DNA from 2 places in the Flavobacterium sp. C4GT6 genome. Region 2 is predicted to be linked to the other one. Evidence: riboswitches for the same ligand, from Rfam matches in the RefSeq annotation. Region 2 holds a riboswitch; the other holds the start of a gene.
The links. A riboswitch is a leader RNA that binds a small molecule or an ion and turns the genes downstream of it on or off. The one in region 2 is predicted to bind thiamine pyrophosphate.
Positions count from the first base shown of each region.

Region 1: another riboswitch for thiamine pyrophosphate. It lies ahead of thiM (hydroxyethylthiazole kinase); the one in region 2 lies ahead of thiS (sulfur carrier protein ThiS).

Region 1 is NZ_JAZGZU010000009.1:50,632-54,052, forward strand. Features, by position in the region: gene V3Z67_RS11705 (sodium:calcium antiporter) at 1-661, shown strand, start outside; gene V3Z67_RS11710 (TIGR00266 family protein) at 724-1,524, shown strand; TPP riboswitch at 1,620-1,712, shown strand; gene thiM (hydroxyethylthiazole kinase) at 1,781-2,584, shown strand; gene thiE (thiamine phosphate synthase) at 2,577-3,209, shown strand; gene thiD (bifunctional hydroxymethylpyrimidine kinase/phosphomethylpyrimidine kinase) at 3,206-3,421, shown strand, end outside.
Region 2 is NZ_JAZGZU010000001.1:21,331-24,751, reverse strand. Features, by position in the region: gene thiC (phosphomethylpyrimidine synthase ThiC) at 1-1,360, opposite strand, end outside; gene thiS (sulfur carrier protein ThiS) at 1,392-1,598, opposite strand; TPP riboswitch at 1,671-1,768, opposite strand; gene V3Z67_RS00080 (efflux RND transporter periplasmic adaptor subunit) at 1,870-3,189, opposite strand; gene V3Z67_RS00075 (CusA/CzcA family heavy metal efflux RND transporter) at 3,196-3,421, opposite strand, start outside.

The DNA of each region.
Region 1 (3,421 bases), on a different contig from region 2:
AATACTGCTGGCCTTTGTAGGGCTTGGGCTGTTTTTTGAGACCGATATACTGTTTTCACATTCAATAGGAATTACCAGCATCAGTTTTGCGGTGCTATATTTAATGTCGGTTCGTACCATATACAGATATCAAAAAGCAAATGCCAGTGATAGTATTGAAGTTACCGATAACGGACATACCGAGGTGTATACCTTGCGCGGAGTTATTTTGAGGTATTCTTTCTTTGCGTTAATTATTATTGTTGTTGCATTATCCCTGCCATTTTTTGCCGAGCATATTGCCGAACAGACAGGACTGGGCAAATCGTTTGTGGGTACACTGTTTTTAGCGGTATCTACATCACTGCCTGAGATTGCTGTTTCTGTAGCTGCCGTAAGAATGGGGTCTGCCGATATGGCTGTTGGTAATCTTTTAGGAAGCAACATCTTTAATATCTTCATACTGTTTATAGACGATATATTATATACCAAAGGACTTCTTTTAAAAGATGCTGCCGATATTAATGTAATGACGGTTTTTATTGTGCTGATGATGACAGCTGTGGCTATTATAGGTTTTATATTCCCGTACCAGAAGAAAAGGATATTTATGGCTTGGGATACACTGGTTATATTCCTGCTCTATGTGTTTAGCCTTGTACTGCTCTATAACTTAGGTTAGGGTGTAACAAATAGTGTATTTTGACAACTAATAATTAATCAAATCAAAAAACAATAAAGAAAATGACATCACACGAAATTGACTACCATATATATGGTGAAGAAATGCAATATGTAGAAATAGAGCTTGATCCGCAGGAAGCTGTAGTGGCAGAGGCAGGAAGCTTTATGATGATGGATACCGGTATACACATGGATACCATTTTTGGCGACGGTTCTAACCAAACACAGGGTGTTATGGGTAAGCTGTTCTCGGCAGGAAAAAGGCTGCTTACAGGGGAAAGCCTGTTCATGACTGTGTTTTTAAACCAATACCACGGTAAACGAAAAGTAAGCTTTGCCTCTCCTTATCCGGGTAAAATTGTACCCATAGACCTAAACAAATACGGCGGACGCTTTATCTGCCAAAAGGATGCTTTCCTTTGTGCGGCAAAAGGAGTGTCGGTAGGGATTGAGTTCTCCCGAAAACTGGGCAGAGGTCTGTTTGGAGGTGAAGGTTTCATTATGCAGAAACTCGAAGGTGACGGTATGGCATTTGTACACGCCGGAGGTACACTGGCACGCAAAGAATTACAGGCAGGCGAAGTACTTAAGGTAGATACAGGCTGTATTGTAGGTTTCACTAAAGATGTGCATTATGACATCGAATTTGTAGGCGGTATTAAAAACAGCATTTTTGGAGGAGAAGGATTGTTTTATGCAACACTTCGCGGTCCGGGTGTGGTATATATACAATCGTTACCGTTTAGCAGGCTGGCAGGCAGAATTTATGCATCGGCACCACAGGGTGGAGGTCAGCAAAGAGGTGAAGGAAGCATACTGGGCGGATTGGGTAATCTGCTTGACGGAGATAACAGGTTTTAATAATAATTATCATAATATACAAAAGGGCTTTTTAAGCCCTTTTTTTATTTTAACAGTGAGTGCTTTATTCACACCATAACTATATGTATATTTGATGCTGGCTTTAGGGGTATTCTGTAAAGAATTGAGAGAGTCCCTTTGAACCTGATTCGGTTTATACCGGCGTAGGGAAAAGCGTATCTGTATACACTTCTATATCCTGATTTCTTTTCGGGAAACTCTTAAGCCATATTTACGTACCATAAAAAACTTAAATATGAGAGAGTCCCTTTGGAAATCTGTTTTACAGCTAAGGCAAAATTCCCCTTTAGTACATAATATTACCAATTATGTGGTAATGAACAATACGGCAAATGCACTACTGGCAGCAGGAGCATCGCCTATTATGGCACATGCACATGCTGAGCTTGAAGAGATGGTGAGCATTTGCGGAGCTACGATTATAAATATAGGTACATTAGATGAATACTGGATAGAAAGCATGTATAAGGCAGCAGCCAAAGCTCAGCAATTGGGTAAACCCTGGGTGTTGGATCCTGTAGGGGCGGGGGCAAGTAATCTTCGTAATACTACGGTAGCTGAACTTTTAAAATACAGGCCGGCAGTAATCCGTGGTAATGCTTCAGAGATTATGGCACTGGCTAATGCCGGAGGACAAACAAAAGGGGTAGACAGTACACATCAGTCTGGAGAGGCTATAGCTTCTGCCAAATGGCTTAACGAAAATACAGGAGCAGTAGTTTGCATATCGGGTGCTACCGATGTGATTGTTTCCGCAAATCAAAAAATACTTATCGATAACGGACATGTAATGATGACAAAAGTAACCGGGCTTGGCTGTACTGCCACGGCTCTTATTGGTGCTTTTGTAGCTAGTGAACCTGATAATCCTGTTGTAGCTACAGCAGGAGCTATGGCATTACTGGGTATTGCAGGAGAGATTGCCGTACCACTGTCTCAAGGACCGGGTAGTTTGCAAATGCATCTGCTGGATAAGTTGTATAATATTACCGAAGATGAATTCAACACTCATCTAAAAGTAACTATTAAAAATGACTAAGCCGTTTCCATATAAGCTATATCTGGTAATAAGCCAAGAAGCCTGCTGTGGCAGGGATATGCTTTGGGTTGCCGAACAGGCAGTGAAAGGCGGAGTCGATTTGGTACAGATAAGGGAGAAGAACAAAAGTTATCCTGATTTTCTTGAAAGCAGCTTAAGGCTAAAGGAAATGCTGGACAGGTATCAGGTACCGCTTATTGTAAATGATAATCCTTTGGTAGCAGTAAACTGTACTGCTTATGGGGTTCATGTAGGAAATACTGATGTGCCTCCGTCTGAAATTAAAAAGAAATGGCCTGATTGTAATATGACGGGGTATTCGGTAGAGTATTTGGAACAGCTAACAGGAAAGGAAATTCAATATGCCGATTATCTTGGTGTAAGTCCGGTATTTATTACACCAACCAAAACCGATACCGTTACCGAATGGGGGCTGGAGGGGATTGCCAAAATAAAAAGTATTACAAATAAGCCACTTGTAGCAATAGGAGGAATTAATGAAACAAATGCTCAGGAGGTAATACAGGCAGGAGCCGATTGCCTTGCGGTGGTGTCGGCAATATGTGCGGCTGACAATCCTGCTATGGCTGCTCAGGCATTACGAAACTTAATAGAAACAGCATGAAAGAGAAATATACATACCCAATAGTATTAACCATAGCAGGTACCGATCCCAGCGGAGGAGCAGGGATTCAGGCCGATTTGAAAACATTTTCTGCATTGGGTTGTTATGGCATGTCGGTTATTACCGCACTGGTTGCACAAAATACCACAGGGGTAAGAGGTATACATAATGTTCCTGCACAATTTGTAGAGCAGCAGCTGGATGCCGTTATG
Region 2 (3,421 bases):
TATCGGTAGTTAATGGTCCAAGTGTGTAAAACGGAGCCTCACCACAATGCGCGAGTTGTTTGTCCATATTCTCTTTAATCATGTGCATTGGTACGTGTCCCGGTCCTTCTATAAATACCTGTACATCATGTTTCCATGCTATTTTGGTAAGTTCACCTAATGTTTCCAGTTCGGCAAACTGGGCAGCATCGTTAGCGTCGGCTATAGATCCCGGTCGTAATCCGTCACCCAGTGAGAAAGCCACATCATAAGCTTTCATAATCTCACATATTTCTTCAAAATGAGTATACAGGAAATTTTCCTTATGATGGAACAAACACCACTTAGCCATAATAGAGCCTCCTCTCGATACTATGCCTGTAACACGACTGGCTGTTAGATGGATGTAACGCAAAAGCACCCCGGCATGAATTGTAAAGTAAGATACTCCCTGTTCTGCCTGCTCAATAAGGGTATCCCTGAAAATTTCCCAGGTAAGGTCTTCAGCCTTTCCTTTTACTTTTTCCAATGCCTGATAAATAGGCACCGTGCCGATAGGCACCGGAGAATTACGTATAATCCACTCCCTTGTTTCATGGATGTTTTTCCCGGTCGAAAGATCCATTATAGTATCGGCTCCCCAACGGCAGGCCCATACGGCTTTTTCAACCTCTTCTTCAATGCTCGATGTAACGGCACTGTTACCAATATTGGCATTGATTTTTACAAGAAAGTTACGTCCTATAATCATAGGCTCACTTTCAGGGTGGTTTATGTTATTTGGAATTACGGCACGTCCGGCAGCTACTTCGCTACGAACAAACTCGGGAGTTATTTTATTTTTTGGTGTATTAGCACCAAAGCTGTTACCCGGGTGCTGCTGGCAAAGGTTATTGTTTTCTTTCTCAAAAGCTTCCAGTTTTTGATTTTCCCTAATGGCAATATATTCCATCTCTGGTGTTATTATCCCTTTTTTGGCATAATATAACTGAGAAACATTTGCTCCCTTTTTTGCTTTTAATGGCTTATGCAGGTACTCAAAACGCAGGTTATCCAAACCCGAATCATTAAGACGTTCTTTACCATAGTTTGAAGAAATTTCGGTAAGTTCCTCCACATCTCCCCTGTCCAGTATCCATTGCTCTCTTATTCTTGGCAGTCCTTTCCTTACATCAATTTCTATATTTTCATCAGTATATGGTCCTGATGTATCATAAACCGTTACCGGAGGATTTTTTTCCAAACCTCCGTTTGCCATTCGGGTATCGTTAAGGGTAATTTCCCTCATGGCTACTTTTATAGGGTGAATCTGTCCGTCTACATATATTTTTTTTGAATTAGCAAACGGGGTTCTGGATATTTGATGCTTTTTGTTTTCCATAATAATAGTTTTAAGAATTGGGTATAAAGGATTAACCGCCCTGAGTGGCAGAAATGATTAGGATTTGATATGAAGGATGTAACAGAAAAGAATCCCAGTTGGTTTTTGGGATAACGGTATTGTTTATGGCAACAGCAATACCTTTTTGCTTTTGGGGCGACTCAATATCAAGCAATGCCTGAATAGTAAGCGTTTCCTGTGCAAATTGTTTTTTTTGATTGTTAATGAGTAATTCCATTCGCTCACAGTATATTAGGTTAAATAATATACTTTAGGAATGGCTGCAAAAAAGTGCACAACAGCACTATTAAGAAGTCATCTTACTTTTCCCTACGCCAGTATGAACTGTATCAGGTTCAGAGGGTAAAATCTCAGCCTGCAAATATGCAGACACCCCTAAAGTAGATTACAAATCTATAGTTTTTTTATTAAAACTTACAGTTAGCTCTGTTAAAAAATAAAGCCTCCCAAAAGAGGAGGCTTTATTTCTATGAAGTAGATTTTATTTTTTAATGAGCATGACCACCGCCACCATCACTCTTAATAAGATGGCTCTGAATGTAATAAGCACCTTTAAGTACTATTTTAGCATGGTTGTCTATTTTTTGAAGTACCGTAATCTGAGTATATCCCAACTGAGATGTACCGGTTTTCACCTCTATACGCTGAAAATGGTACATTTCCCCCTCTTTATCATGATCATGACCATCATCATGAGAGTGTCCTTCGGTAGCATCATGGTTATGCGTATCTTCGTCGTCATGATGGTGTCCGTCATCATGAGAGTGACCTTCTTTTTCATCATGATGATGTTCTTCTTCCAAAACAAAAATATACTCCCTTCCGTCTGCCTTTATAATAGCATCATTAGGCAATGCCTGTACTGCCCTTTCTCCTACATCTATAAGCGCATTTACATACATACCCGCAATCAGTTTCTCTTCCTTGTTCATAATATCGGCATGAACGGCAACCGACTTAGTATCGTTTTCAAACGATTTGCCTATGTTGAATATCTTACCCGTAATCTCGGTATTACCTTGATTGGTAAGTACAAAACGAACGTTTTGTCCCGGTTTAACTTTATACAGGTCTTTTTCATAAACTAAAAGATCCACATGCAGTTGAGAATTATCTACAATGGTAAGCAGTGGTTTACCAACCTCTGCATTAGCACCAAGTGTGATATTGATTTCTGTAACATGCCCAGAGATTGGTGCCGTAATTGCCATAATAGAATTTACAGAGCTTTTACTCAGGTTAAGCATGCTAAGCTGCTTATCAAGCGAATTGAATTTTGCCTTTTCGATTTCGTAATCCGACTTGGTACGCTGAAATACCTTTTTAGAGTTTACATTCTCCTCGCTTAATATCTTTTGTCTTTCGTATTCCAGTTCCAGGAACTGCAGATTATTTTTTGACGTAAGGTAAGCCTCCTGCAAACGGGCAAACTCCGGACTTTCCAACACTGCCAGTACCTGACCTTTTTTAACCTCCTCGCCTTCTATCACTTTGATTGCCGTAACAATCCCCGTCATATGTACCGATACATCGGCCTGGTTTTGCGGCGGAAGCTTTGTATATCCGTTGGCATTTATTACTTCGCTCAGGTTTTTCATGGAATAAGTTCCTAACTCAATGTCGGCTGCCTTAAACTGCGCCTCATTAAGTTCTACTTCCTTAACTCCTGTTTCTTCCTCTGCATGATTGTGCGCCTCTTCTGTCTGAGCTTCGTTAGTATGCTCATCATTTGTTTTCTTACCACAGCCTGTAAACAAAAAAGCTGCCGTAATAGTATAAAGGGCTATATTAAGTTGTATCTTTTTCATCTTATGTTACTGATTTAATAGGTATTGCAGGTTAATCACTGCATTGTTGTGGTTGTTAATAGCATTAATGTAGTTTATCCTGATGTTAAGAGCCGTTTCCAGTCCCTGTACATATTCTACATAAGAAATATCACCGTTAAGGTACGCCTTAGACGAATTGTTGGAAATCACCTCTGCATTAGGCAACGCCGTAGTAATATAGTAATTTACAAGCGACTGAAATGTTTCCAAC